DNA from 3 places in the Citrobacter farmeri genome. Region 1 is predicted to be linked to each of the others. Evidence: predicted binding sites of a transcription regulator. Region 1 holds the regulator's gene; each other region holds the start of a gene.
What was found. The regulator PhoB, encoded in region 1, activates phosphate uptake and scavenging genes when phosphate is short. The targets are predictions, from matches to a motif close to CTGTCATAAAACTGNCNNAT.
Positions count from the first base shown of each region.

Region 2: a site for PhoB is predicted at 6,662-6,681, ahead of kdgR (DNA-binding transcriptional regulator KdgR). Genes of this name have one in related genera too.
Region 3: a site for PhoB is predicted at 2,396-2,415, ahead of pstS (phosphate ABC transporter substrate-binding protein PstS). Genes of this name have one in related genera too.

Region 1 is NZ_CP077291.1:3,526,413-3,536,778, forward strand. Features, by position in the region: gene I6L53_RS16600 (hydrolase) at 1-273, opposite strand, end outside; gene I6L53_RS16605 (LysR family transcriptional regulator) at 544-1,446, shown strand; gene malZ (maltodextrin glucosidase) at 1,440-3,257, opposite strand; gene proY (proline-specific permease ProY) at 3,395-4,768, opposite strand; gene brnQ (branched-chain amino acid transporter carrier protein BrnQ) at 4,847-6,166, opposite strand; gene phoR (phosphate regulon sensor histidine kinase PhoR) at 6,573-7,868, opposite strand; gene phoB (phosphate response regulator transcription factor PhoB) at 7,910-8,599, opposite strand; gene sbcD (exonuclease subunit SbcD) at 8,796-9,998, shown strand; gene sbcC (exonuclease subunit SbcC) at 9,995-10,366, shown strand, end outside.
Region 2 is NZ_CP077291.1:1,946,856-1,957,221, reverse strand. Features, by position in the region: gene mntP (manganese efflux pump MntP) at 341-907, shown strand; gene rlmA (23S rRNA (guanine(745)-N(1))-methyltransferase) at 904-1,713, opposite strand; gene ftsI (peptidoglycan glycosyltransferase FtsI) at 1,777-3,522, opposite strand; gene cspE (transcription antiterminator/RNA stability regulator CspE) at 3,743-3,952, opposite strand; gene I6L53_RS09205 (DUF2627 domain-containing protein) at 3,965-4,108, opposite strand; gene I6L53_RS09200 (YebO family protein) at 4,765-5,052, opposite strand; gene mgrB (PhoP/PhoQ regulatory lipoprotein MgrB) at 5,127-5,270, opposite strand; gene I6L53_RS09190 (YobH family protein) at 5,431-5,670, shown strand; gene kdgR (DNA-binding transcriptional regulator KdgR) at 5,779-6,570, opposite strand; gene I6L53_RS09180 (MFS transporter) at 6,747-8,120, shown strand; gene htpX (protease HtpX) at 8,165-9,046, opposite strand; gene prc (carboxy terminal-processing peptidase) at 9,240-10,366, opposite strand, start outside.
Region 3 is NZ_CP077291.1:4,814,634-4,824,999, reverse strand. Features, by position in the region: gene glmU (bifunctional UDP-N-acetylglucosamine diphosphorylase/glucosamine-1-phosphate N-acetyltransferase GlmU) at 1-125, shown strand, start outside; gene glmS (glutamine--fructose-6-phosphate transaminase (isomerizing)) at 355-2,184, shown strand; gene pstS (phosphate ABC transporter substrate-binding protein PstS) at 2,503-3,540, shown strand; gene pstC (phosphate ABC transporter permease PstC) at 3,685-4,644, shown strand; gene pstA (phosphate ABC transporter permease PstA) at 4,644-5,534, shown strand; gene pstB (phosphate ABC transporter ATP-binding protein PstB) at 5,582-6,355, shown strand; gene phoU (phosphate signaling complex protein PhoU) at 6,380-7,105, shown strand; gene yieH (6-phosphogluconate phosphatase) at 7,195-7,860, opposite strand; gene adeP (adenine permease AdeP) at 8,027-9,364, shown strand; gene I6L53_RS22750 (NADPH-dependent FMN reductase) at 9,455-10,021, opposite strand; gene I6L53_RS22745 (4'-phosphopantetheinyl transferase family protein) at 10,032-10,366, opposite strand, start outside.

The sequences.
Region 1 (10,366 bases):
GTCTTCCCAGGAGTTCATGGAGGTACGTTCGATAGGTTTCACATCCGGGTGGACAGCCAGTAACTCAGGCCAGATGTAACCACTAAAACTTTTTGTTTCGACCGAAGTATAAATGACCGGCACATTAAATATTTTGCCTGCTTTCGCCAGTGCAACCGTATTATTTTTCAGCGTCTGGCGATCAATATTAGCTACGCCAAATGCCATTTGCGGCTGATGGTCAATAAAAATGAGCGTCGAGTTTGATGGATTAATCAGTTCCCGAATAGACATAATATACTTCCTTAATCAATGAGTTAGAAATTGACGTCTGGTATCTGCCGTCAGCCGTTAAATCCTGAATCAGAAAGCTTGTTTAGTATAGTTGGAAATTTCTAACGACTTATTAAAGAAAACTTACCGTCGAGTGAAATAAGCCTTGTTCGGACGATATATCTTTGCACCTTCAAAAAAATGCGCATCTCTCATCTAATTTCTTCACTGGTTTTGTTTCCCGTCATTCGGTACAACAGAGGGGTCAATTTTCAGGGATATTTTCAGCCTATGCGCATTAATCTGGACGTTCTGCTTATCCTGGACGCCATCGACAAATACGGTACTTTTGCCGCCGCAGCCGAATCGTTGTTTAAAACGCCCGCGGCACTCAGCTATATGATCCAGAAGCTGGAAAAAGACCTGAACATCGAACTGCTTGACCGCTCCGGGCATCGGGCCAAATTCACCGATACGGGACTGATGATGCTGGAAAAGGGGCGTTTGCTGCTCAGTGCGGCAAAAGATCTGGAAAAGCAGGCGTTGCAGTTGAGCTCCGGCTGGGAGAAAGAGCTGGTCATTGCGCTGGATGTTTCCTTTCCCTTTGAGGTGCTATTCCCCCTTATTGATGCTTTTCACGCGCTGAACAAACAGACGCGACTTAAATTTTCGTACCACACGCTGGCTGGGTCATGGGAAGAGTTAACGCATAATGGCGCGGATATCATTCTTGGCGCGATTAACGAACCACCGACCTCCGCCGCGTGGTCCTACAAAATGTTAGGCACCCTGGATAATGTTTTTGTGGTGGCGCCCGCGCATCCGCTGGCCGCAATCGCTGACAAACTGACGAATGAACAACTTTGCCTGCACCGTGCCATTGTTATCAGCGACAGCGCGCGCTTTTGTCATCCGATGCAAACTAATCTGATGGACGAACAGCCGCAGATTCATGTCGACGATTTTCATAGCAAAGTGGCGCTGCTTCGCGCCGGGATGGGCTGCGGGTTTCTTCCACGGCATATCGCCAGCCCGTGGCTTGCCACGGGCGAACTGGTCGAAAAAAGCGTCATCTCTTTTCGCGAAAAAGATGTCGCTTATATGGCATGGCGCGATGGCCGAAACGGGCTGGCGCATCGTTGGTGGCGAAAAGCGCTGCTTGAAAACCCCAACATCGCGCGACTGTATCAGTGATTCAGCCAGAGCGTGGCGGAAATTGCCGGCAGCGTCAGGATACTGTCAGACAGTTGTCCTTTACCTTCTTTGCAGCACCATTGTGTCACGTTCAGCAGCGGTGAAGCCGGGAGCACCACTTCACAGGCCTCGCCGCGGTTAATGGCCACCAGCACGCGCTGCTGTTGATGGACGCGCAAAAACACCACCACGTTATCTTCTGCATAGAGAACCTGACATCCGCCATAGCGCAGCGCCAGGATGCTATGCCTCAGCTTCGCCATCCGGTGATACAGGGCAAGCAATGCGGCATCCTGTCTTTCCGCCTGCCAGGGAAACGTCTTGCGGCAGAACGGATCGTTATCGCCATCCAGCCCTACTTCATCACCGTAATAGATACAGGGCACACCGGGCCAGCTAAATAGCCAGACCACCGCCAGCGGCAGGCGGGCGACATCTTTTCCCAATAGCGATTTGAAACGCGCGGTATCGTGGCTGTCGAGCTGATTAAACATCCGCAACTGCTGTTGATGAGAGAGGCCGGCGCGGTAGTTCTCCATCCACGCCATACAGGTCTGCGCGTCTATCTGCTGGGGATCGTAGGAGATATCGGTGTTGGCAAGAAAGCCCCAGAGCGGGAAGGTGAAGCCACGGTAGTTCATGGCGGCATCTTCTGCATCCGCCTGCAGCCACTGTCGCGCATCACCAAAGTGTTCACCAAAAACGTAGGCTTCTGGCTGCGTTTCCTTCGCCGCCCGGGTGATCCCAGCGACATGCTGAAGGTTATGACGCGCGCCACCCGCTTCTCCCAGCATATGCACAACGTCGAGCCGCCAGCCGTCCATGTTCCACGGCGCCTTCAGCCAGTGACGAACGATGCTGTCTTCACCGCGATACATTTCATTGACCAGACTTTCGGACTGATAATCCAGCTTCGGCAGACTGGAGTAGCCCAGCCAGTCCAGCGCGACGCCGTCAGGTGAAAAACTGTACCAGTCGCGCCAGGGGGAATCCGGATAGTGGCACGCGCCGCCGGAGCCGCGCTGATGGCGATCGAACCACGCGTGGGAATCGCCGCTGTGGTTAAACACGCCGTCCAGCACCAGCCGCATTCCCTGCTGCTGCGTTTTCAGCCGCAGTCGCATCAGCGCCGAATCGCCGCCAAACTGCGGATCAACGTGACGGTAATCCTCGGTATCATATTTATGCACGCTCGGAGCGGTGAATATCGGGTTCAGGTACAGCGCGGTAACGCCCAGCTTTTTCAGATACGGCAACTTTTCGCTGATGCCGTCGAGATCGCCGCCATAAAACGTGGAGCCGCCGGCCTGCGCGGTCAACGGTTCGTCCCACTCTCGCAGCACAATCTCCTGTCCGGCCGCGTGATGGTAATAAACCTTATCCTGCTGTATGTCGCGTGACGAACTACGGGCGAAACGGTCAGGAAAGATTTGGTAGAAAATCTGATCGGCCACCCACTGCGGTCCGCTGTCCGGCGCATCCACGGCAAATTGTTCCAGACGGGCGGGCGGAAAACGGCTGAACCCTTGCGGTGTAAACCACAACTGACGATCGAGCCAGAGCAGCTTGAAACTGTAGCGACGACGTGGCTGTCCGCAACGAAGATCAATCGCCGCACGCCAGGCCGTCACGCCCGGAGACGGTTGCGTGCGCAGTTTGCGCATCGCCAGCGCGGTTTCTTCGTTGTCATTTTCCGCACGTAGCGTGACGCGCTGCGGCAGATTCTCCCCCGTCAGCCAGAGCGTAATGGTCAGTTGGTCTTTGTTTTGCTTAACAAATGGGGCAACCGGTAGGTGCCAGGCATTCAACATCACGTATCCCCTTTGATGAAAATGAGCTCACCTTGCCATAGCGATTTGCAGGATAACTCCTCATCTGAAGGTTTATTGGGGGAGGAGTTCGGGGGAGGAGAAATGACCGGATGGCATTCGCGCCACCCGGTACAACATTACTGCGCTTCAGCGACCTGACGATCGTGGCGGCGCTTGAACATCCAGCCAATCATCAACAGAACAATCCAGCCACAGCCCACGTACAGCGAAATGCGGGTGTCCGGATGATAACCAATCAGTCCGATAATAAAGACAAGGAAAATCAGGCCTACAATGGTCGTTGCCACGCCGCCCGGCACTTTAAACTTCAGCGCCTTCACCTCTTCCGGCGGCAGACGACGACGGAAAGCGATTTGCGACAGCAGGATCATGATCCACACCCATACCGTCGCGAAGGTCGCCAGCGACGCAATCACCAGGAAGACGTTTTCCGGCATGATGTAGTTCAGATACACCGCGAACAGCAAGGCGATAGTCATCACCATCACGGTGACCCATGGGATCCCCCGGCGCGAGGTTTTGGCGAACACTTTTGGCGCACTGCCCTGCTCTGCCATCCCGTGCAGCATGCGACCGACGCCAAAGACGTCAGAGTTAATCGCCGACAGTGACGCGGTGAGCACCACAAAATTGAGAATGCTGGCGGCAAAAGTAATACCAAGATGCTGGAAGGTCAGCACAAACGGGCTGCCGTCAGTTCCTACCTGGTTCCACGGGTAGATAGACATGATGACGAAAAGCGTCCCCACGTAGAACACCAGAATACGCATCGGTACCGAGTTAATGGCGCGCGGAATGGATTTCTCCGGGTCCTTCGCTTCCCCGGCGGTGATGCCGATAATTTCAATACCGCCATAGGCGAACATCACCATCTGCAGTGACATCACCATCCCCAGCCAGCCGTTGCTAAAGAAGCCGCCGTTGCTCCACAGGTTATGGATCCCGGTCGGTTGCCCGCCGTTACCAATCCCCCAGATGATGATCCCGAAACCGGCCACAATCATGATAATAATGGTGGCGACTTTAAAGAAGGAGAACCAGAACTCCAGTTCGCCAAACACTTTCACGCTCATCAGGTTGATGGCGCAGATGATCAGCACCACGCTGAGCACCCAGATCCAGTGCGGTACAGTCGGAAACCAGACGCCCATGTAGATGCCAAACGCGGTCACGTCGGCAATGGCGACAATCAGTATTTCAAAGCAGTAGGTCCAGCCGGTGATGTAACCGGCGAGTGGGCCGAGGTTTTCCTGCGCATAGCGCGAAAATGAGCTGGCGGAAGGGTTGTGTACGGACATTTCCCCCAACGCGCGCATAATGATATAAGCCGCTACCCCGCCGATAATGTATGCCAGCAGCACGCTCGGTCCGGCCATTTTTATGGCATCTGCAGAGCCATAAAACAGTCCGGTGCCGATTGCTGAACCCAGGGCCATAAAGCGAATGTGTCGGGTGCTTAGCCCCCGCTTCAGCTTGTTATTACTTTCCATCGATTCCTAACCCATCAACACAATAAAAAACCACGGGGCCAGTAATAGCCCCGTGGTTAAAACAAATTTTCCGCAATCTTAGTGTGCGCTGGAGGTCACCTGCCGACCCACTGCGCGATCCCAGACAACCGCCAGGACCACCATCACGACGGTGGGCATTAACCACGCCAGGCCTTGCTCCGCCAGCGGTAAGCGCTGGGTCCAGGCCGGTAACACGTCGCCGATTGCCGATGCTTTAATACCATCAAGGATACCAAAAATCAGGCTGATAAACATTGCTGGTGCAATGACGCGGGTCGAATTATGCCACCATGAGCGGGTAAAACTTAACACAACGAGTGCGATACACGGGGGATAAATCGCTGTCAGTACCGGAATAGAGATCTGAATCAGATGGCTAAGCCCCAGATTGGAAACCACCATCGAGAATCCGCCAAGAATGAAGACCAGCGTACGGTAAGACAGCGGCACATACTGGGCGAAGAACTCCGCACAGGCGCAGGTCAGGCCGACCGCCGTCACCAGACAGGCGATAAAAATCAGCGCCGCCAAAAGCAGGCTACCCGCACCGCCAAAGGTGTGCTGGACATAAGCGTGCAGGATCGCCGCACCGTTCGCTGATTGATCGACCAGCGTTGCGCTGTCTGAACCAAGGCGGAACAGCGCCAGGTACAACAGCGTTAATCCAACGCCCGCCATCAGACCAGCCCAGACGGTATAACGGGTCAGCAGACGTGCTTCAGTGACACCGCGAGAACGTGCCGCGTTAACAATCACGATACCAAAGACCATCGCCCCCAGCGTATCCATTGTCAGATAGCCGTTCACGAAGCCATTGGAAAATGCTGCCGTCTGATAGGCTTCCATCGCATGACTGATCGGGCCGGCAGGCCAGATGATGGCGGCAACGGAAAGTACAATCAACGCCAGAATCTTCAGCGGTGCCAGGAAGTTCCCAACGGTATCCAGCAGTTTACCCGGATACAGCGACACCAGAATCACAATCGAAAAATAGACCACGCTGTAGATAAGCAGCGGCAGAGTCGAGTCGCCGGTCAGCGGGGCAATACCCACTTCAAAAGAGACCGTTGCAGTGCGCGGAGTTGCGAATAACGGTCCAACGGCCAGATAGCAGACGGTCGCCAGCAGAACGCCAGCCACTTTGCCGATAGGGGTACTCAGACTGTCAACACCACCACCGACTTTCGCCAGCGCGATAACGGTCAGCACCGGTAGCCCCACGGCCGTGATCAAAAAGCCGACAGCCGCCATCCAGACGTTTTCGCCAGCCTGCAAACCAACCATTGGAGGAAAGATGATGTTCCCTGCGCCGACGAACAGCGCAAAAGTCATAAAGCCCAGCGCAATAATATCGCGCGATTTTAACTGATGGGTCATAAAGCTTACGGCCTGTGGATGTGGTGTTGATTAAATTAACTTATTGTCTTTCCCTGCGGGAAGAAACAGCGGTTTTTTTAAGCTATTCCAGAGGGATATATCCCATAACCTGGAAAGCAAAGAATAGTTTTTCGATTTACCGCCTGAATGCAGTCAGTCTGACAGCATCTGGGGCGCAATTTAAACGCTTATAACGTTTTAAAGCAAGGAGGGATCCAAAAACCGGAAGATTATAGCGATATAAAATTAAAGGCCAGTGCAAAACACTATGTTAAAGAAAAAGTCATGGCTTATCATTCGAACAAAAAACAACCAGGCGTTGATAAATTCAGCAGACTTATCTTAGCTGCAAAGAAAATAAGCCAGCATTGGCTGGCTTATGGAAAGAAAACCTTACGATTGTACTTTAAGCACTTTTTTTGGCAATTAATCGTTCCGGCAGCACAAAACTAAAGCGTGTTCCTTTGCCCGGTTGACTCTCGATATTCAGGCGACTTTCGTGATGATTCACCGCATGTTTTACGATAGCCAGCCCCAGCCCACTGCCGCCCGTTTGTCGCGATCGCGCTTTATCAACGCGATAAAATCGCTCCGTTAACCGCGGGATATGTTCCGGTGCGATGCCCGGCCCGTTATCTTCCACGCTAAACTCCGCGCCGTGCGGCACCGTGTGCCAGCGGACGATGATATGGGTTCCTGCCGGCGTATGATTCACTGCGTTGTACACCAGGTTAGACATCGCGCTACGCAGCTGTTCTTCGTTCCCCAGCACCTTCAGCTGGTTATCCACTTCAAAGCTAAACGTGTGCTTCTGTTGGCTGAGCGTCTGCGCTTCGCGTTCGACCATGCGCAGCATCATCGGCACATCGACCTGCTCATTGAGCAAAAGCGTCGGCGCGGCTTCAATCCTCGACAGCGTGAGCAACTGTTTCACCAGTCCTTCCATGCGCGAGGTCTGTTCACGCATCGTTAAGAGCGCTTTTTCGCGCGTTGCCCCTTCCAGCGTCTGCTCATGCATCATCTCAAGATAGCCCTGCAACACCGTCAGCGGAGTGCGCAGTTCATGGCTCACGTTGGCAAAGAAATTGCGTCTCGCGCCTTCAAGCTGATGCATCTGCGTCATGTCACGCGCCACCATCAGCAGTTGCTTATCGGTATACGGCATGACGCGGATTTCCAGATGGCGACCGGTATTGAGCACCAGATTTAACGGTCGACTGAAATCCCGCAGTTTAAGGTACTGCGTAAACTCCGGGTAGCGCAGCAGGTTCAGGATATTCTGCCCGCTATCGTCCGGCCAGCGTAAGCCCAGTACCTGCTGCGCCAGACCGTTGCACCAGAAGATCCCGCCCTCTTCGGTAGTCAATACCACCGCATCGGGCAGTGATTCTGCCCCGCTGCGAAAGCGTTTAATCAAATTGCCCAGCTCGCGACGGCGCTTTTTATTGCGCAATTGCATCTGATGCAAACCATACAGCAGCGGTTCCCAACTGCCTCGTCCCGGCGGCGGCGTCATGCTTCTGTCGACCCACAGCCACCATGAGAGGCGTAATAAATTCCAGAAATGCCAGATCAGCAGTCCTGTTACCGATGCCAGTAAAAACCACGGCAGGTAACCAAAAAATGCGCTTAGGATCAAGGCCGGGATACAGCAAAGTATCAGTTCCAGCACCAGCCTTTTCCATGACAGCCGTTCCAGCACGGGTCACTCTCCCTTCAGAGCCTGGCTCTTATTCTTGTCTTTCAAAAACGGGTCGAAAAACGATACCCTGTTCCGCGAACCGTCTGTACCATCCGATCGTGGCCGCTGGTTTCCAGCGCCTTGCGCAGGCGGCGAATGTGCACATCGACCGTGCGATCCTCAACGTAGACGTTGGTGCCCCAGACGTGGTTCAGCAACTGTTCGCGGCTGTAAACCCGTTCGGGGTGGGTCATAAAGAAATGCAGCAGTTTAAATTCCGTCGGCCCCATATCGAGTGGATTTTCGCCGATCATCACGCGGTGCGATGTAGGATCCAGGCTCAGCCCCTGCATCTCAATGACTTCTTCCACCGCCATTGGTGAAATTCTGCGCATCACCGCTTTGATGCGGGCGACCAGTTCTTTCGGGGAGAACGGTTTGGTAATGTAGTCGTCCGCGCCGGTTTCCAGGCCGCGTACGCGATCCTCTTCTTCTCCTCTGGCGGTCAACATCATGACCGGAATATCCCGCGTCATCGCTTCACGCTTGAGGTGTTTAATAAACTGTAGACCAGAACCGCCGGGCAACATCCAGTCAAGAAGGATCAAATCCGGCCAGGGTTCATTAAGCTGATTCACCGCACTGTCATAATCTTCAGCTTCAACGGGCTGAAAGCCATTTTGCTCAAGCACGAAACAGACCATTTCGCGAATTGGAGCTTCATCTTCTACGACCAGAATACGTCTCGCCATGATTTGCCCTGTTATATAAGTTGCTTATCATCATCTGTCTTAATGCGGCGCCATTATGCGTCAGTTTTATGACAGATTTATGAAAATGCGTGCTGACGTTAACCTTAGGTTGTTGATTTATGACACCCGAGAAACGAGATATTACAGCCCCCGAATGGTTATAATCCCCTTTATGCTTTTTTGCCATGGAACCGTTATGCGCATTCTTCACACCTCTGACTGGCATCTGGGACAAAATTTTTACAGCAAAAGCCGTGCCGCTGAACATCAGGCCTTTCTCGACTGGCTGCTGGAAACGGCGGTCGAACAGCAGGTGGATGCGATAGTCGTTGCGGGCGATATATTCGATACCGGCTCGCCGCCAAGCTATGCTCGTGAGCTCTACAACCGTTTTGTGGTCAACCTGCAGCAAACGGGCTGCCATCTGGTGGTATTAGCAGGAAACCACGATTCCGTCGCCACGTTAAATGAATCCCGCGACATTCTGGCGTTTCTCAATACCACGGTGGTGGCCAGCGCAGGTCATGCGCCGCAAATACTGAATCGTCGCGACGGTCAGCCCGGCGCGGTGCTGTGCCCGGTGCCATTTTTACGTCCACGTGACATTATCAGCAGTCAGGCGGGGCTGTCCGGTCAGGAAAAACAGCAGCATCTTCTGGGTGCCATCACCGACTATTACCAGCAGCAATACGAGGCTGCCTGCACGTTACGCGGCGATCTCGCCTTGCCGATTATTGCCACCGGTCATCTGACCACCGTCGGCGCCAGCAAAAGTGACGCCGTTCGTGACATTTATATCGGCACGCTGGATGCGTTCCCGGCACAAAACTTCCCGACCGCCGATTATATCGCGCTGGGCCACATCCACCGGGCGCAGAAGATTGGTGGTACAGAGCATATCCGCTACTGCGGCTCTCCCATCGCGCTGAGTTTTGATGAATGCGGCAAAAATAAGTACGTGCATCGGGTGGACTTCCAGGACGGCAAGTTAGCCAGCGTTGAGGAACTCACCGTTCCGGTAACGCAACCGCTGGCGGTGTTGAAAGGCGATCTCGCCGCGATTACCGGGCAACTGGAGCAGTGGCGTGATAGCGAGCAAAGCCCACCTGTCTGGCTGGATATTGAAATCACTACCGATGAATACCTGCATGATATGCAGCGTAAAATTCAGGCGCTGACGGAAACGCTGCCTGTTGAAGTGCTGTTAGTCCGTCGCAGTCGGGAGCAACGCGAGCGCATGTTGAGTAACGAACGCCGGGAAACGCTGAGCGAACTGAGCGTAGATGAAGTATTTTCGCGCCGCCTGGCGCTGGAAGAACTTGAGCCACCTCAATGCGAACGCCTGACGTCACTTTTTCGTCGCACGTTACAGACGCTGTCCGGGGAGCATGAGGCATGAAAATTCTCAGTCTACGCCTGAAAAACCTCAACTCACTGAAAGGGGAATGGAAGGTCGATTTCACGGCCGAGCCGTTTGCCAGCAACGGTCTGTTTGCCATCACCGGACCCACCGGGGCCGGTAAAACCACGCTGCTCGACGCGATTTGCCTGGCGTTGTACCACGAGACGCCTCGCCTGAATACCGTGTCACAATCGCAAAACGATCTAATGACCCGCGATACGGCGGAATGTCTGGCGGAAGTGGAGTTTGAAGTCAAAGGCGAAGCTTATCGTGCGTTCTGGAGCCAGAACCGTGCGCGCAACCAGCCCGACGGCAATTTGCAGGTTCCGCGCGTTGAACTGGCGCGCTGCGCCGACGGGAAAATC
Region 2 (10,366 bases), 1.6 Mb from region 1:
AAAAATGTTATTTATCTTAACGTTCTATCTACCAATAAATCTAAATGAAAATCGTTTTCAATCAGAAGTTAAATAATATTTCCCTACAGTTGTTTTATATTCAAAAAATATGTTAAGGTTGCGCCGTCATTTGGGGAGTAGCCGATTTCCAGACTCCGGAAATGTACGTGTCAACATACTCGTTGCAAAACGTGGCACGTACGGACTGAAACCTCTTTCAGTCAGGCGAGACCATAGGCACATCAACTGCTATGCGTACTGTATGAACTCCCGTGTTCAGGTGCGCATGTTTACTGGGGGCAGTGGTGTGTTTTATGGAAACCCCGGTCAGGACGCTGTCATGAATATCACCGCCACTATTATTCTCGCTTTCGGCATGTCGATGGATGCTTTCGCGGCGTCAATTGGCAAAGGTGCCACCCTGCATAAACCCAAATTCTCTGAAGCGCTGCGCACCGGTTTGATCTTCGGCGCAGTTGAAACATTGACGCCGCTGATCGGCTGGGCGCTGGGCATGTTAGCCAGCAAATTTGTGCTGGAATGGAATCACTGGATTGCCTTCATTCTGCTGGCCTTTCTGGGCGGACGAATGATTATAGAAGGATTTCGTGGCGCGGATGATGAAGACGATGAACCGCTGCGCCGTCACGGTTTCTGGTTACTGGTCACTACCGCCATCGCCACCAGCCTCGACGCCATGGCGGTCGGTGTAGGGCTGGCGTTCCTGCAGGTCAACATTATCGCTACCGCACTGGCTATCGGCTGCGCCACGCTGATGATGTCCACGCTGGGGATGATGGTCGGTCGTTTCATTGGCCCGCTGCTTGGTAAACGGGCTGAAATTCTGGGGGGAGTGGTGCTGATCGGCATCGGCGTCCAGATCCTCTGGACGCACTTTCACGGTTAATCCGCGCGTTGCCAGAGGTGAAGACGAAAATCCGTCTGGCAGTCAAACGTTTCTCGATTCGCCAGCTGTTCCCAGACCTCCGGCTTCGCCCGCCAGGCAAAAGGTGTCATCTGCAATAGCGCCACCGCTTCCTTTCCGCTCAGGCGCATCGGGTACGCCAGCGCGATATCTTCCAGCAGGTTGAACCCTGCCAGTTGCTCAGTATGCGGTGCATGGAGTCGAACTTCATCGTAAATCAGCCCTTTCAGCTCCATTAAATGGCGCGGTCCCGGTGTTGCGGTGAAAACCCAGCCGTGCGGCTTGACCACGCGCGCCAACTCTTGCGCTTTACACGGCGCGTAAATTCGCACAATCGCATCCTGGCTGGCATCAGCAAACGGCAGACGATGGCTCGATGCGACGCAGAATGTCACCTGGGAATAGCGCCTGGCCGCCGCTTTGATGGCGACCTTCGCCACGTCCAGTCCATACGTGGTCGCCGTCGGCAGCGCATCTGCAAAGGCGTGAGTGTAATACCCTTCCCCACAACCGATATCAAGAATCGAGGTCGCCGACGCGTCGAGGCGCATGGAAAGTTGTTCAACGATGGCATCACGCAGCGGCTGATAGTGTCCGGCATCGAGAAATGCACGCCGTGCCTGCATCATCTCCGCACTGTCACCCGGATCGCGCGAGCGCTTATGCTGCACCGGCAACAAATTGACGTATCCCTCTTTTGCCACATCAAACTGATGCCGCTGCGGACAGATAAAACTGTTATTGATGTGCGCAAGAGGCTGGTGACAAAGTGGGCAGGAAAACGACATAACAACTCCGGCAGGTGAATTCAGGGCGCAAGTGTAACGCGATTTACGCCCTGGGAGAATCACTTAGCGCGCAGGGAGTGGCTGCGGATCGCTGTGCATCACCAGCAGATGACGGGAGTCGGCGGGCATGCCATCCGGTTTGACGTTTTCCAGTCGCAACACATCCCCCATAATCTGGCTAAAAACCGGTGCTGATACCGCGCCGCCATAATAGGCACCGTTCTGCGGATCGTTGATCACCACCACCAGCGCAAACCGCGGGTTGCTTGCCGGTGCCACACCTGCGGTGTAGGCCACATACTTATCCACGTATTTGCCGTCATCACCGATTTTCTTCGCCGTCCCGGTTTTAACCGCCACACGATAATCCCTGACTGCCGCCTTCGTCCCACCGCCACCCGGCAAAGCGACACTCTCCATCATATGTTCTACCTGTCTGACCAATGTTTCCGACATGACCCGTTTGCCGATGACGGGCGGATCGATACGCGTGATGGAGAGCGGACGGTACAGGCCAAAACTACCAATCGTGGCATAGACGTGCGCCAGTTGTAGCGGCGTCACCATCAGGCCGTAACCAAAGGCAAAGGTTGCGCGGTCCAGATCGCTCCAGTAGCGGCGCTGTGGCATCAGTCCCTGACTCTCCCCGGTGAGTCCCAGCCCCGTAGGCTGACCGAAGCCAAATCGTTGATAGGTATCTTCTAATCGCTGAATGGGCATCGCTAACGAAAGATGCGATACGCCGGTGTCACTCGATTTCTGCAAAATACCAGTCAGCGTCAGTTCCGGATAAAAACCTACGTCACGAATGCGATGTCCGTCGAGGAAAAACGGATGGGTATCAATGACGCTGTCAGGCTGCACAATCCCCTGCTCAAGCGCCGTCATGATGACCAGTGGTTTCACCGTTGACCCCGGTTCAAAGGTGTCGCTAATCGCACGGTTGCGAAAATCGTCGAGTACCGCCCCGTCACGGTTATTCGGGTTAAAATCGGGGAAGCTGGCCATCGCCAGAATCTCACCGGTGGCGATGTTGACCAGCACGGCAGCGCCGGATTCCGCTTTGTTCCAGCTAACCGCATTGTCCAGTGCATCCTCGGTGACCGTCTGTAGTCGCTCATCAATGCTGAGCTGAAGTTCATGCGCCGGTACAGGATTGACTTCCGTGATGTTTTCAATCACATGCCCGAACTTATCCTTGCGGACCAGACGGGAACCCGGCTTACCCATTAACTGCGCGTTAAAGCTTTTCTCAACGCCTTCAATGCCCTGTCCATCGATGTTGGTAAAACCAATCAGGTTCGCCGCCACATGTCCTGCCGGGTAAAATCGCCGGGACTCCTCTCGCAAGCTGATCCCGGGAAGATGCAACTTGTCGATCCACTTCGCCTGTTGAGGAGAAACCTGACGCGCAAGATAGATAAACCGTGCAGAAGGATCGTGATTAACGCGTGCCGCCAGGGTTGTGAGCGAGAGATGCAGCGTATTCGCCAGCGCTTGCCAGCGCTCACTGATGCCGACACCGCCTTTGCTCAGCACGGTTTGCGGGTCCGCCCAGACCGCATTCACCGGCACGCTCACCGCCAGCGGTCGTCCCTGCCGGTCAGTAATCATTCCGCGCGGCGATGCCGTGGTGACTTCGCGTAACGAACGCATGTCTTCTTGCCTGACCAGGGGATCGGGTTCGACAATCTGCAACCATGCGACGCGCCCCAGTAACCCCCCCAGACTCAGCAATATGGCTATACAAAGCAGAGCAAAGCGTAGCGGTGTAAAACTTCGCCCTGTACCATCACTTTTCTTTTTCACCTGTTCTCCGGCAAACATAATATTCAGGTGACTGATTTAACGGGAATAACGGCGGGAAAGCGGTGAGAACTGTGCTAATAACATCACGGCTTTGCAACAAAGCGCTAACGAAGGAGGCGTTCAGACATACTTTGAAGGAAGATGCATGAAAAAGCCCCGCATCAGCGAGGCTTTAAATCTGAGGTTGATGCGCAGACGCGCTTCAAATCAGTGGTGTCGATCAGATAGCTGTTACGTTAACAGCAGCCGGACCTTTCTGGCCGTCCTGAATTTCGAACTCAACGTTCTGGCCTTCAGCCAGAGTTTTGAAGCCATTACCCTGGATAGCGGAGAAGTGTACGAACACATCTTTGCTGCCATCAGCCGGAGTAATAAAGCCAAAACCTTTAGACTCGTTGAACCACTTAACTTGACCTTTAATCTTTGCCATTTGCAAAATTCCTTAGAGTGTTTTCTTAGCCCGCAGGCCTAACATAGATAAAACTGAGACATTACTGCTTGAGGCACTAATATAAGGTTCGGCAGAGAAGCGGTATTCAACGACAACGTGTTTACTCAGGACTTCTTTACTGAAAATGCCACACATAAACAGAACTGTACCTCGTTTAACCCAAAACGTGTTATCACATACAACGTTAATTATGGCAAGCCATTTTTAAACGTGTCTCGATCGGTCGCACAAATCTCACCAGTCGACACAGAGTATCTGCACAGTTATGCGTCAATTCTCAAGCCGATATATTCCCGCTTTCTTGCTGAGCCCTTGTCAGACCAGCATCGCAGCGGGGACTTTTCAACCATAGCCCAATAACTTCACGACTTCCAGATCATCGCGATGGTGAAATGCGGAGTCAGGTCGTTATCACAAATTCTGCTTTGTTATGCATAATTTGTCTCAACACAAAATGACCCCTTATCATAATAACGACACATTTCGCCCTATCTTGATATCCACTGTTCTTATGCACTCATTTAATGAAAGAATGATGACAATGCACAAAAATAGGGAAAGAAACGTTTCGCTTTTTATAAAGCCGATCATTCTCACAAAACGGGGAAGATCGCATTATTAACGTATGGAAAAATATAATTAAGTGTGTGCAGACAATAACCGACGAAATGCGTCAGGAAGAAACGGATATAGCGATGGGGTGTGCAACTGCACTAATTGCGTGCAGGATAATGACCAGGAAGGAAAGACCGACGGGACGCCAGTCCATTCGCTTCCTGTTTACAAGGAGATTAACGCTCTGCAACCAGACGGATGATGTCGTCGTCCTCTTGCGGCTCATTGGCCTTCGGCGACGCCTCAGCCACTTTTTCCGGCTCGTTCGCTTCACAGAGACGACGCAGTAAGGCATTTTGTCGCTTCTGCTGATCTAACAACGCTTCCAGCAGCTCAATCTGCTCATTGGTCCGCGAGCTGGCTCGGTTGATAAAGAACCACAGCACCAGCCCAACAATCAGAACCCCCACCGATACAATCAACGACGCAAAATTAAGCACGCCGGAATTCACTACTTCATTCATTTCACCACCTCAATGTAGACGCGCCATTTTACCACCGCGCCACAGGAAGGAAATCAACAGATGAAAAAATGATCTCACCAGGGGATAAATTTATTGATGGCGCAAATTCCGCTGAAAAATTGTACATCCTGGTCACACATGATGTTGAACACCTGGGCCCACAGCAACAGGCACACAAGCACCACCACCACCAGAATTATCCATCGAAACTTTTTCACTCCACTCTCCGCATCAACATCTTATGCCTCCAAATTATCATGTCTATCTTAAACCAGGACTAACTACAGGAGACATTAGCGTTTTTTTAAGAATCCTTTACTTGTATCAATGTGCGTAAGCGCTAAGCTCAGTCTAACGTATAGAAGAAAAGAGGTCATAATGCGTTTGATTATTCGCGCTATCGTGCTGTTTGCGCTTGTCTGGATTGGATTATTACTCAGTGGGTATGGTGTTCTGATAGGTAGTCAGGAGAATGCGGCCGGACTGGGATTGCAGTGCAAATATCTTACCGCGCGAGGAACCGCCACCGCGCAATATGTTCATACCGATAGCGGTATCATAGGGTTAACGGATTGCCCGCTATTGCGTAAAAGCACCGTGGTCGTCGATAACGGTTAATCTTCCGCCACTCTGATGTCCATAATGCATATCTCTTAAGCAGGCTGTCATCTGGGTAAAAACTGCCGGCGCAAAAGCCGGCAGTTTATTATCAACATCATGACGTCATCAGAAGGGATAATTGTTGTAACCCATCTGCTCAGAGATTTTACGCGCCGCGGTATGCAGCATCGAAACGTACTCATGCAGGTTTTCTTCAGAAAAACGCAGCGTCGGGAAGGAGATGCTCAGGCCAGCGATCACGACACCAAAACGATCGAATACCGGTACACCGATGCAGCGTAAACCTTCTTCTTGCTCTTCGTTGTCTTCACCGTAGCCCTGCTCGCGGACTTTATCCAGCACTGGCAGCAATGCTTCTGTGGTGGTGATGGTGCGTCCGGTGCTGCGTTTGTACTCAACACCGTCCAGAATCTGCTTCACCTCATCACGATCGCGCCAGGCCAGCAGCACTTTACCAATTGCGGTGCTGTAAAGCGGGTTACGACGTCCTACGCGCGAATACATGCGCAGATTGTACATCGAATCAATCTTATGGATGTATACGATGCTATCTTCATCCAGCGCTCCGAGGTGCACGGTCTCTTTAGTCAGACGAGAGAGTTCGCGCATCTGGATGTCCGCGCTGCGGATAAGGTCAACATTCTGTAGCGCACGCGCGCCCAGTTCAAACAGTTTCAGCGTCAGAGAATACTTCTCGGACTCACCTTCCTGTGACACATAACCCAGTGTTTTCATGGTCTGTAAAAAGCGATAAACGGTGCTTTTTGACATCATGACGCGTTGTGATAACTCGGTAATCCCTATTTCGCGCTCTTCACCCAGCGCCTGCAAAATGCCAAAAACTTTCAGCACGGAAGATACAGAATCGGGTTGTTTATCCAGATCTGCGTTAGCCATCTATCACCTCATTACGAGTGTTTTATAAAAATCAGAACGATTTTTTATTATAATTTCATGGTCAGGCGCCCGCAATCCATCTTTGCTAACTCCGTTACAAATCTGCGACATAAAGCCTGAATATCAATGCTAGAATCACTACCCTGATCATATTCTTCGCAGAAACTATCAATCACATGAATAAATCCCAGGCCGATGGCCTGCCGCTTCCGCAGCGATATGGCGCCATTTTAACCATTGTTATTGGTATTTCGATGGCCGTACTGGACGGTGCCATTGCCAACGTGGCTCTCCCCACCATTGCCGCTGATTTACGCGCCTCAGCCGCCAGCTCAATCTGGGTCGTTAACGCTTATCAGATCGCCATTGTCGTTTCGTTACTGTCGCTGTCATTTCTTGGCGATATGTTTGGCTATCGCCGCATCTACAAATGCGGGCTGGTCGTCTTTCTGCTGGCTTCACTGTTCTGCGCACTCGCAGACTCGCTACAGATGTTAACGATGGCGCGTATCGTGCAGGGGTTTGGTGGCGCGGCGCTGATGAGCGTCAACACCGCGCTGATCCGTCTGATTTATCCTCAGCGCCATTTGGGGCGCGGGATGGGCATCAACTCCTTTATTGTCGCCGTCTCTGCGGCCGCAGGCCCAACCATTGCCGCAGCAATCCTTTCGATCGCTTCCTGGAAATGGCTGTTTCTGATCAACGTGCCGTTAGGAATTATTGCGCTAATTCTGGCGATACGCTTTCTCCCGCCCAATGGTTCACGCAGCAATAAACCGCGTTTTGATATCCCCAGCGCCGTGATGAATGCCCTGACGTTTGGCCTGTTGATCACCGCCCTGAGCGGCTTTGCGCAAGGTCAGTCCCTGACGCTGGTCAGTGCTGAACTCATGGCAATGGTCTTGGTGGGCTACTTCTTTATCCGCCGTCAGCTCGCATTGCCGGTGCCGTTATTACCGGTTGACCTGCTGCGTATTCCGCTTTTTTCACTGTCGATTGGCACCTCGATCTGCTCCTTCTGCGCTCAAATGCTGGCGATGGTCTCCCTCCCCTTCTACCTGCAAACGGTACTGGGACGCAGTGAAGTTGAGACGGGGTTGCTGCTCACCCCCTGGCCGCTGGCAACGATGGTCATGGCACCACTGGCCGGCTATCTGATCGAACGCGTCCATGCTGGTTTGCTGGGGGCGCTGGGTCTGCTGGTGATGGCAAGCGGGCTGTTTGCCCTGGTGTTGCTTCCTGACGTGCCGTCCGATCTGAATATCATCTGGCCGATGATCCTCTGCGGTGCCGGGTTTGGTTTATTTCAGTCACCCAATAATCATACGATCATCACGTCAGCACCGCGTGAACGCAGCGGTGGCGCAAGCGGCATGCTGGGAACCGCTCGTCTGCTGGGACAAAGCTCGGGCGCGGCGCTGGTCGCGCTGTTGTTGAACCAGTTCGGGGATAACGGCACGCATGTTTCTCTGCTGGCTGCGGGGATTCTGGCGACCGTGGCGGCGGTGGTGAGTGGTTTACGCATTACACAACCCCGGGCGCAAGCGTAAAAAAAGCGCGTCCCCGGACGCGCTTTCTCTTCATGCTGACAGGCTTACTTCAGGTATTCCCCACTGCGCAGCGCTTCGATACGTTTATCCAGCGGCGGGTGAGTCATGAACAGCTCGCTCAGCGATTTACCTTTACCATTAATGCAGAAAGCCATCATGCTGGACGCTTCCTGCGGTTCGTAGCTGGTTTTCAGACGCTGTAGCGCAGCTATCATCTTTTCACGCCCTACCAGTTTGGCGGAACCTGCATCGGCGTGGAATTCACGGTGGCGAGAGAACCACATGGTAATGATGCTCGCCAGGATACCGAAGACCAGTTCCAGTACCATCGCAACCGCAAAATAGATCATCGGGTTACCGTTGCTGCCTTCACCTTCATCACGGTTGCCACCGAGAAAACCGGCGGCGATCTGCGCCAGAATACGCGAGATAAAGATAACAAAGGTGTTCACAACGCCCTGAATCAGCGTCATGGTGACCATGTCACCGTTCGCGATATGGCTAATTTCATGGGCAATAACCGCTTCAGCTTCATCCGGGCTCATGTTTTGCAGCAAGCCGGTACTGACTGCGACCAGAGACGCATCACGGCGCGCCCCGGTGGCAAACGCGTTAATGTCCGGCGCATGGTAAATAGCGACCTGCGGCATGGCGATACCGGCCTGACGCGCCTGCGTGGCAACCGTATTCATTAGCCAGCGTTCTCTTTCGTTACGCGGTTGCTCGATCACTTCCCCACCGACGGAACGTAACGCCATCCATTTGGACATCAGCAGTGAAACGAAGGAACCACCAAAACCGAACAGCAACGCCATAATCATCAGGCCCTGGACGCTGCTCGACTGAATCCCTGTCAGGCTCAGCACCAGCCCGAAAACGACCATAACGGCAAGGTTCGTCAACAGGAAAAGCGCGATTCGCATCATAATCTTCTTTTAACCTCAACTTAACAAAACGCACTATGCGATTACCCACATCGTATGGGTCGTACCGCTATTTTCAAGCATCAATGCCCGGTAAGTCACCAGAAAGACACAACTTTACATTTTGTTGCACCAGGCTGACGACTTCATGCGCTTGTTAAAAAAAACAGGCACAATTTCTTGTGCCTGTATGAAGTTACTTCGCCGCGGTGGGTTGTTCCGCTGGCTTCGCTTTCTCAAGCGTCGCCAAATCCAGCGCGATCTTCACCGTTTCATCAAGATACGGATCCGGCTCCTGGTAATCTTTTGGCAGATCATCCAGTTTCTTCAGAACCGGTTTCCCTTCACGTTTAAACCGGTCGTTGATTCTCGCCAGACGCATCGCATCATCCTCGTTATTCTCTTTTTCACGCTGCGCGTAATTCAGAGACGCGATGTTACGTTTGTCCTTCATCGCATTGAAACGAGCGATATCCTTCATGATGTACTGGAACTCAGGATCCTGCGCGATACGCGCATTGTGCTCTTTGAGTAATTCAGGACCGAACGGTGTCAGATCGTCTGATTTCACATACGTTGCGGCGTCGATGCTATCCCACGGCAACGCATTATCTTCAAACTTCTCGCCGGTTTCTGTCTCTTCATTCCCCGTCGGCATGATGATATCCGGCGTGACGCCTTTACGCTGGGTACTACCGCCATTCACACGATAAAACTTCTGGATCGTATACTGTACAGAGCCCAGTGCAGGCCATTCCGGACGCAGCATCTGATCGTAAATACGGTTCAGCGAACGATACTGCTGTACGGTACCTTTACCGAAGGTCGGTTCGCCGACGATCAGTGCACGACCGTAATCCTGCATGGCTGCCGCAAAAATTTCCGATGCCGACGCACTGAAGCGATCGACCAGCACCACCAGCGGACCTTTGTAGTAAACAACGCCATCGGTATCGCTGTCCTCACGGACTTTGCCATTATTGTCGCGAACCTGAACCACCGGTCCAGAAGGAATAAACAGACCAGACAGAGAAACCGCCTCAGTCAGCGCGCCGCCACCATTGGTCCGCAGATCGATGACGATGCTGCTGACATTCTGTTTTTCCAGTTTCTGCAACTGAACTTTGACATCGTCAGTCAGGCCAACATAGAAGCCAGGGATATCCAGCACGCCGACTTTCTCTTTACCCACTGTTTTCACTGACATCTTAACCGCGCGGTCTTCCAGACGGATGCGTTCCCGCGTCAGTGTAACCGTTCGGGTTTTTGTTCCTTTGCCGGCGGGCAGAACTTCAAGACGAACTTTACTGCCTTTTGGCCCTT
Region 3 (10,366 bases), 1.3 Mb from region 1:
GAAATGGCGCCACCATTGCGGCGGGGACCACCGTCACCCGCGACGTTGCTGATAATGAACTGGTCATCAGCCGTGTGCCACAAGTACATAAGCCGGGATGGAAACGTCCGGTGAAGAAAAAGTAACAATAAGGCGGGTGGCGCTACGCTTACCCGCCCTACGATTGAGTAGGCCTGATAAGGCGTAGCCGTCATCAGGCAAACCCGGGAGAGGAGGTAAACATATACCTCCCGCCCAAAAGCAGTACCTATAAAAATAACCCCACTCTCTACAAGGCTCGGGGCGCCCGAAAAAACGGGCATACAGGTCGAAAGACAACGACAGGCATAATGCCTTGATTCGGAATAAAAAACTATGTGTGGAATTGTTGGCGCTATCGCGCAACGTGATGTAGCTGAAATCCTTCTCGAAGGTTTACGTCGTCTGGAATATCGTGGTTACGACTCTGCTGGTCTGGCCGTGGTGGACGCAGAAGGTCATATGACCCGTCTGCGTCGTCTGGGTAAAGTACAGATGCTGTCTCAGGCTGCGGAAGAACATCCGCTGCACGGCGGCACCGGTATTGCTCACACTCGTTGGGCTACGCATGGCGAACCTTCGGAAGCAAACGCGCATCCGCATGTTTCTGAGCACATTGTGGTGGTGCATAACGGCATCATCGAAAACCATGAACCGCTGCGTGAAGAACTGAAAGCACGCGGCTATACCTTCGTTTCAGAAACAGACACCGAAGTGATTGCTCACTTAGTACACTGGGAACTGGAACAGGGCGGTACGCTGCGTGATGCTGTGCTGCGCACCATCCCGCAACTGCGCGGCGCGTACGGTACGGTGATCATGGATACTCGTCATCCGGATACGCTGCTGGCTGCGCGTTCGGGTAGTCCGCTGGTTATCGGTCTGGGGATGGGCGAGAACTTTATCGCGTCCGATCAGCTGGCACTGTTGCCGGTGACCCGTCGCTTTATCTTCCTGGAAGAAGGCGATATTGCGGAAGTGACCCGTCGTTCTGTCGCGATTTTTGATAAAAATGGCGTGGACGTGAAGCGTCAGGATATTGAATCAAATCTGCAATATGACGCAGGTGATAAAGGCATCTATCGCCACTATATGCAGAAAGAGATCTACGAACAGCCGAACGCGATTAAAAACACCCTGACCGGGCGCATCAGCCATGGTGAAGTGGATTTAAGCGAACTCGGCCCGAAAGCCAACGAGCTGTTGTCTCAGGTTGAGCATATCCAGATCATCGCGTGTGGGACGTCTTACAACTCCGGGATGGTTTCTCGCTACTGGTTTGAATCTCTGGCCGGTATTCCTTGCGATGTCGAAATCGCCTCTGAATTCCGCTACCGCAAATCCGCAGTACGCCGTAACAGCCTGATGATCACTCTGTCTCAGTCTGGCGAAACGGCAGACACGCTGGCTGGTCTGCGTTTGTCGAAAGAGCTGGGTTACTTGGGATCCCTCGCCATCTGTAACGTTCCGGGTTCTTCCCTGGTGCGTGAATCGGATCTGGCGATGATGACCAATGCTGGCACGGAAATCGGCGTAGCGTCGACGAAAGCGTTTACCACGCAGTTGACCGTTCTGCTGATGCTGGTGGCAAAACTGGCGCGCCTGAAAGGTCTGGATGCGTCCATTGAACATGACATCGTTCATGGTCTGCAGGCGCTGCCGAGCCGTATCGAGCAAATGCTTTCTCAGGACAAGCGCATTGAAGCGTTGGCTGAAGATTTCTCTGACAAACACCACGCCCTGTTCCTGGGCCGTGGCGATCAGTATCCGATCGCTCTCGAAGGCGCGCTGAAGCTCAAAGAGATCTCCTACATTCACGCAGAAGCTTATGCAGCAGGTGAGCTGAAACACGGCCCGCTGGCGCTGATTGATGCCGATATGCCGGTTATCGTTGTTGCACCGAACAACGAACTGCTGGAAAAACTGAAGTCCAACATCGAAGAAGTGCGCGCCCGTGGCGGCCAACTGTATGTCTTCGCCGATCAGGATGCCGGTTTTACCAGCAGCGACAATATGCACATCATTGAGATGCCGCATGTGGAAGAGGTCATTGCGCCGATTTTCTACACCGTACCTTTACAGCTGCTGGCCTATCACGTGGCGCTGATTAAAGGCACCGACGTAGATCAGCCGCGTAACCTGGCTAAATCGGTTACCGTCGAGTAAAACGTTCATGCCCTGCGAAAGCGGGGCTTTTTTTTCACTCCTGCTCTGTTTTTAATCAATTCTCCCGCTGTTTTAATGTGACAAATCGTCATCTTCAGCTACTTTTTTCAGTGTCACAAAAAGAAAATTTTCCTGAAAAGCTATTGTCATATAGTCAGTTAACTTAATGATAATAATGGAAAAAATAACGCGTATTTAACGTAAATTTCCATTGTCATAAAACTGTCATATTTCGTACATTTAACTGTCACCTGTTTGTCCTATTTTGCTCATCGTAGCCACTTAACAATGATTTACGAAAATCTTGCAGGAGACATTATGAAAGTTATGCGTACCACTGTCGCAACTGTTGTCGCCGCGACCTTATCTATGAGCGCTTTCTCTGCGTTAGCAGCAAGTCTGACAGGTGCAGGTGCAACTTTTCCTGCGCCGGTGTATGCCAAATGGGCTGATACTTATCAGAAAGAGACCGGTAGTAAAGTCAACTACCAGGGTATCGGCTCCTCCGGTGGTGTTAAACAAATTACTGCAAATACCGTTGATTTCGGTGCCTCTGATGCGCCGTTGTCTGACGAAAAACTTAATCAGGAAGGCCTGTTCCAGTTCCCGACCGTCATTGGCGGCGTGGTGCTGGCGGTGAACATCCCGGGTCTGAAATCTGGCGAACTGGTGCTGGATGGTAAAACACTGGGTGACATCTATCTGGGTAAAATCAAGAAGTGGGATGATGAAGCTATCACCAAACTGAACCCAGGCGTGAAACTGCCTTCTCAGAACATCGCCGTCGTGCGTCGTGCTGATGGTTCCGGTACCTCCTTCGTCTTCACCAGTTATCTGGCAAAAGTAAACGAAGAGTGGAAAACCAAAGTGGGCGCAGGCTCTACCGTTAACTGGCCGACCGGCCTGGGCGGTAAAGGAAACGACGGTATCGCCGCGTTCGTACAGCGTCTGCCGGGCTCCATCGGCTACGTTGAATACGCTTACGCTAAGCAGAACAACCTGGCGTACACCAGGCTGATTTCTGCTGATGGTAAACCGGTCAGTCCGACCGAAGAGAATTTCGCTAACGCCGCAAAAGGTGCTGACTGGAGCAAATCCTTCGCACAGGATCTGACGAACCAGAAAGGTGATGATGCGTGGCCCATTACGTCCACAACTTTCATCCTGGTTCATAAAGAGCAGAAGAAACCTGAGCAGGGTGCTGAAGTGCTGAAATTCTTCGACTGGGCATACAAAAATGGTGGCAAACAGGCTAATGACCTGGATTACGCCAGCCTGCCGGACAGCGTGGTTGAGCAGATCCGTGCAGCATGGAAGACTAATGTGAAGGATAGCAGCGGTAAAGCGCTGTACTAACAGAATATCTTTGACGAATTGGCGGATGGCGCTACGCTTATCCGCCCTACAGTTATGAATGTAGGCCCGCTTTGTAGGCCGGATAAGCGTAGCGCCATCCGGCTGGGGCAACTTCGTAAACGCGTTTAATGGAAAGAGTGATTTATGGCTGCAACCAAGCCTGCTTTTAACCCACCGGGTAAAAAGGGCGACAAAATCTTCAGCGCGCTGGTAAAACTGGCTGCGCTGATTGTGCTATTGATGTTGGGTGGCATTATTGTCTCTCTGATCATCTCCTCCTGGCCCAGCATTGAGAAATTTGGTTTTTCATTTCTGTGGACCAAAGACTGGGACGCGCCAAACGACATCTACGGAGCGCTGGTACCGATCTACGGTACGCTGGTCACCTCTTTTATCGCACTGCTGATCGCTGTTCCGGTGAGCTTCGGCATTGCCCTGTTTCTGACTGAACTCGCGCCTGGCTGGCTGCGTCGCCCGCTGGGTATCGCGATTGAACTGCTGGCGGCGATCCCGAGTATCGTATATGGCATGTGGGGCCTGTTTATCTTTGCTCCGCTGTTTGCCACTTATTTCCAGGAGCCGGTCGGAAATATTCTTTCCAATATTCCGTTTGTCGGCGCGCTGTTCTCCGGCCCGGCGTTTGGTATCGGTATTCTGGCAGCAGGGGTAATCCTTGCCATTATGATCATCCCTTACATTGCAGCGGTAATGCGTGATGTGTTTGAACAGACGCCGGTGATGATGAAAGAGTCTGCCTACGGTATCGGCTGCACCACCTGGGAGGTTATCTGGCGCATCGTGCTACCGTTCACCAAAAATGGGGTGATCGGCGGCATTATGCTGGGTCTGGGGCGTGCATTGGGTGAAACGATGGCGGTTACCTTTATCATCGGTAACACCTACCAGCTCGACAGCGCGTCGCTGTATATGCCTGGCAACAGCATCACCTCGGCGCTGGCAAATGAATTTGCCGAAGCGGAATCCGGTCTGCACGTTGCGGCGTTGATGGAGCTGGGTCTGATTCTGTTTGTGATTACCTTCATCGTGCTGGCAGCGTCTAAGTTTATGATTTTGCGCCTTGCGAAGAATGAGGGGGCACGCTAATGGCTACGCTTGAAATGCAAACTACCGCAGAGCTGGCGGAATCCCGCCGCAAAATGCAGGCGCGTCGCCGGATGAAAAACCGCATTGCGCTCACGCTCTCAATGGCAACGATGGCATTTGGCCTTTTCTGGCTCATCTGGATCCTGATGTCCACGATTACCCGCGGTATTGACGGGATGTCGCTGGCGCTGTTCACCGAAATGACGCCGCCGCCGAATACGGCGGGTGGCGGTCTGGCGAATGCCCTGGCGGGCAGTGGTCTGTTGATCCTCTGGGCGACGGTGTTTGGTACGCCATTGGGCATCATGGCCGGGATTTATCTGGCGGAATATGGTCGCAAATCCTGGCTGGCGGAAGTGATTCGTTTCATCAATGACATTCTGCTTTCCGCCCCGTCTATTGTGGTTGGTCTGTTCGTGTACACCATCGTGGTGGCGCAGATGGAGCACTTCTCCGGTTGGGCGGGGGTGATCGCGCTGGCGCTGCTTCAGGTGCCAATCGTTATTAGAACCACCGAGAACATGTTGAAACTGGTGCCGGACAGCCTGCGTGAAGCGGCTTATGCGCTGGGAACGCCGAAGTGGAAAATGATCTCCGCGATTACATTGAAAGCGTCTGTTTCCGGGATCATGACCGGTATCCTGCTGGCGATTGCGCGTATCGCGGGTGAAACCGCCCCGCTGCTGTTTACTGCGCTCTCCAACCAGTTCTGGAGTACCGACATGATGCAGCCGATCGCCAACCTGCCGGTCACCATCTTTAAATTTGCGATGAGCCCGTTTGCTGAATGGCAGCAGCTGGCGTGGGCCGGGGTGCTGATCATCACGCTGTGCGTACTGCTGCTGAACATTCTGGCGCGCGTTATTTTCGCCAAGAGTAAACACGGTTAATTATTTGCGGCGTGGCCGATGCGACGTCGAATGAGGAAGAGATTGAAATGAGTATGGTTGATACTGCTCCGGGTAAGATTCAGGTTCGTGATTTGAACTTCTACTACGGCAAATTCCATGCCCTGAAGAACATTAACCTGGATATCGCTAAGAACCAGGTGACAGCGTTTATCGGACCCTCAGGCTGCGGTAAATCGACGCTGTTGCGTACGTTCAACAAGATGTTTGAACTGTACCCGGAACAGCGTGCGGAAGGTGAAATTCTGCTGGATGGTGACAATATCCTTACCAACACCCAGGATATCGCTCTGCTGCGCGCCAAAGTGGGGATGGTTTTCCAGAAGCCGACACCTTTTCCGATGTCTATCTACGACAATATCGCCTTTGGCGTGCGTCTGTTTGAAAAGTTGTCCCGTACGGATATGGACGAGCGCGTGCAGTGGGCGTTGACCAAGGCCGCATTGTGGAACGAAACCAAAGATAAATTGCACCAGAGTGGGTACTCTCTCTCCGGTGGTCAGCAGCAGCGTTTGTGCATCGCGCGGGGTATCGCTATTCGCCCGGAAGTCTTGCTGCTGGATGAGCCATGCTCAGCGCTGGATCCGATCTCAACAGGTCGTATCGAAGAGCTGATCACTGAGCTGAAACAGGATTACACCGTGGTGATTGTGACCCACAATATGCAGCAGGCTGCGCGTTGTTCCGATCATACGGCGTTTATGTACCTGGGCGAGTTGATTGAGTTCAGTAACACGGATGACCTGTTCACCAAGCCCGCGAAGAAACAAACCGAAGATTACATTACTGGCCGCTACGGTTGATATCCCCGGGCATCTGGAGAAATGATGGACAATTTAAACCTTAATAAACACATTTCCGGTCAGTTCAACGCCGAACTGGAAAGTATCCGCACTCAGGTAATGACGATGGGCGGCATGGTTGAGCAGCAGCTTTCTGATGCTATCACCGCGATGCACAATCAGGACAGCGAGCTGGCGAAACGCGTTGTTGATGGCGATAAGCACGTCAACATGATGGAAGTGGCGATCGATGAAGCCTGTGTTCGCATCATCGCCAAGCGCCAGCCTACGGCGAGCGACCTGCGTCTGGTGATGGCGATCATCAAAACCATCGCCGAGCTGGAGCGTATTGGTGACGTAGCGGATAAAATTTGTCGTACTGCACTGGAGAAATTCTCTCAGCAGCATCAGCCGCTGTTGGTGAGCCTGGAGTCACTGGGGCGTCATACCGTACAGATGCTGCACGACGTGCTGGATGCGTTTGCGCGTATGGATCTGGACGAAGCGGTTCGTATCTACCGTGAAGACAAGAAAGTTGACCAGGAATACGAAGGGATCGTGCGCCAACTGATGACCTACATGATGGAAGATTCGCGGACTATTCCCAGCGTGCTGACCGCGTTGTTCTGCGCGCGTTCTATCGAGCGTATTGGCGACCGCTGCCAGAATATCTGCGAGTACATCTTCTATTTCGTGAAGGGCCAGGATTTCCGCCACGTGGGTGGCGATGAACTGGATAAGCTGCTGGCGGGTAAAGATCCAAAAGAGTGATTTTTTGGCGGGTGGCGCTTCGCTTACCCGCCCTACAAAACCATGGATCCTGAAGGCCGGATAAGCGCGAGCGCCATCCGGCTTTTTTATTATCGCGTAATATTCCATCCGCGCGCCTTCCACAACGCCGGCAGTTGCGCCAGATCGGTAAAGGTCGTTACTTTGGGATGATCGATCGGCTTGTTGTGCGGATCGGCGCAGAAGTAGAACACTTCCATTCCTGCATCAATTCCCGACTGTGCACCAGCAGAAGAGTCATCTACCAGAATGCAGTTCTGCGCGTTGACGTTCATGGCTTTTGCCGCGTGGAACATCAGCGCCGGATCGGGCTTCCAGCGTTGAATATCGTAACCGCTGTACAGTTTGTCCGGGAAATGATGCAGCATGCCCAGTTTACCCAGCGAGTGCTGCATTTTACTGACCGGACCGTTTGAGACCACGCACATCGGCACCGTCATGCTGTCCAGCAGCGTATTTGCGCCAGGGATTACTTCCAGCTCTGAGTCGAACAGGCGTGCGACCTCGGCGCGGTAGACGGGTTCTAAGTCGGCTTTGGCCAACGTCACCCCATGCTCCTCATTAATGATATCAATGATTTCGTAGAGTTTTACGCCCTTAAAGCGTTTAAAAGTTTCTTCGAGATCGAGGGTGATACCGAATTCCTGGAACATTGCGACATACGCACGGGAACAGATCACTTCACTGTCGACCAGCGTACCGTCACAGTCGAAAAATACCGCTTCAATTCCGGACATGCCTTTCCCTTTTCATTAGTTTAACGTTTACGTACTGCCTGATTGTGCAACGCAATCGTTGCCGTATAAGCAAATTCAATGAAAAAAACATTTCACAATCACCCCCTATTGTCGCATTTTGGTATAGGATAGCGACGAATTTTCCCTCCTTGTTTGGAAATTGATAATGAGTCAACAACACACAACCCAGACGTCTGGTCAGGGGATGCTGGAACGCGTGTTTAAACTGCGCGAACATGGCACGACGGCACGGACCGAAGTGATAGCCGGTTTTACCACCTTCCTGACGATGGTTTACATCGTTTTTGTTAACCCGCAAATTTTGGGCGTTGCTGGCATGGACACCAGCGCCGTCTTCGTGACCACCTGTCTGATTGCCGCGTTTGGCAGCATTCTGATGGGTCTGTTCGCTAACCTGCCGGTGGCGCTGGCACCAGCGATGGGGCTGAATGCGTTCTTTGCTTTCGTGGTGGTCGGTGCGATGGGCCTGTCGTGGCAGGTCGGTATGGGGGCGATTTTCTGGGGCGCCGTCGGTCTGCTGCTGCTGACTATCTTCCGCGTGCGTTACTGGATGATTGCCAATATTCCGGTCAGTCTGCGCGTGGGTATTACCAGCGGTATCGGTTTATTCATCGGCATGATGGGACTGAAAAACGCGGGCGTGATCGTCGCGAATCCTGAAACGCTGGTCAGCATCGGTAATCTGACCTCCCACAGCGTACTGTTGGGCGTGCTCGGTTTCTTTATCATCGCTATCCTGGCGTCACGTAACATTCACGCCGCTGTACTGGTGTCTATCATCGTCACCACGCTGCTGGGCTGGTTGGTGGGTGATGTGCACTATAACGGCATTGTCTCTGCGCCACCGAGCGTCACGTCGGTGATTGGGCATGTCGATCTGGCGGGCTCGTTTAACATCGGTCTGGCAGGGGTTATTTTCTCCTTCATGCTGGTTAACCTGTTTGACTCCTCCGGAACATTGATTGGCGTGACTGACAAAGCCGGTCTGGCGGATGAAAAAGGCAAATTCCCGCGCATGAAACAGGCGCTGTTTGTTGATAGCGTCTCCTCCGTGACTGGGGCATTTATCGGTACCTCTTCCGTCACCGCTTATATCGAGTCTTCTTCCGGTGTTTCTGTCGGTGGGCGTACCGGTCTGACCGCCGTGGTTGTGGGTCTGCTGTTCCTGCTGGTGATCTTCCTGTCGCCGTTGGCAGGGATGGTACCGGGCTATGCGGCCGCGGGGGCGCTGATTTACGTTGGCGTGTTAATGACCTCCAGCCTGGCACGCGTGAAGTGGGACGACCTTACAGAATCTGTGCCGGCATTTATCACCGCCGTGATGATGCCATTCAGTTTCTCGATTACCGAAGGGATCGCGCTGGGCTTCATCTCTTACTGCGTGATGAAAATCGGTACCGGTCGTCTGCGCGATCTGAGTCCGTGCGTGGTGGTTGTGGCGCTGCTGTTTGTGCTGAAGATTGTGTTTATCGACGCGCACTAAGGTGCGGTTTGTGGTGTCAGGTGGCGCTTCGCTTACCTGACCTACAGAAGAGTGTAGGCCCGGTAAGCGCTAGCGCCACCGGGCTTTTTATTAGGCTTTAACCCGCTGGATGTAGTCGCCAAACGCGGTGAGCTGGCCAGTCAGATGGTCCAGCGTACTCTGATCGATCACTTCACCCGTCTGCGGGTCAACTTTGTTCTGAATCACGCCGCCCATAAATTCAGGCTTGTTCATCACCATCGCATCCAGGAAGACCAGAATCTGGCGCAGATGATACTGGCAGCGTGCACCGCCAATCGCCCCCATTGAGCTGGTCTGGATAAGCACCGGTTTGCCGGAAAGCGGCTGATCGGGCAGGCGCGACAGCCAGTCGATAGCATTCTTCAGGCCACCCGGTACCGAGTAGTTATATTCCGGAGTGACGATAACCACGCCATCGGCTTTACGGATGTGTTCAGCCAGCGCTTCGACGCTTGCCGGAAAACCTTCTTCCTGCTGCACGTCGGCATCGTAAAGCGGGATATCACCGATAGACGGTAACGCACTCACTTCCATTCCTGCCGGGGCGATTTTTGGCAGCGTACGGGCAACCATACCGTTAAACGAACCTTTGCGCAGGCTTCCCAGTAACGTAACAACATTCAACGTTTCAGACATGGTAACTCCATCAGTTATGCGTATAAGACGTCGCAGCAGATAATTGCGCGAATCGCATCAGACGACCCGTTGGCGCATTCGCGCGGGTCTGGATATCAGGCAGGCTTTTCCAGCCCTGCTTACCATCAAACTCCCAAAGTTGAAGTTTATCAATGCCTGGCGTAACCGCAACCGACCACACCAGCAGGTCTTCGGCATCACAGATAGCTTCAATCTGGGTAACATGCGCGCATTTCAGACGCCCGGCCCCCGGCAGCAGTTGTAGTTCACGCGGATCGTCATTACGGACGTCCCCCATCAGTTTCAGGAGGCTCTGACGTAAAGTGATCATCTGTGCACGCGCTT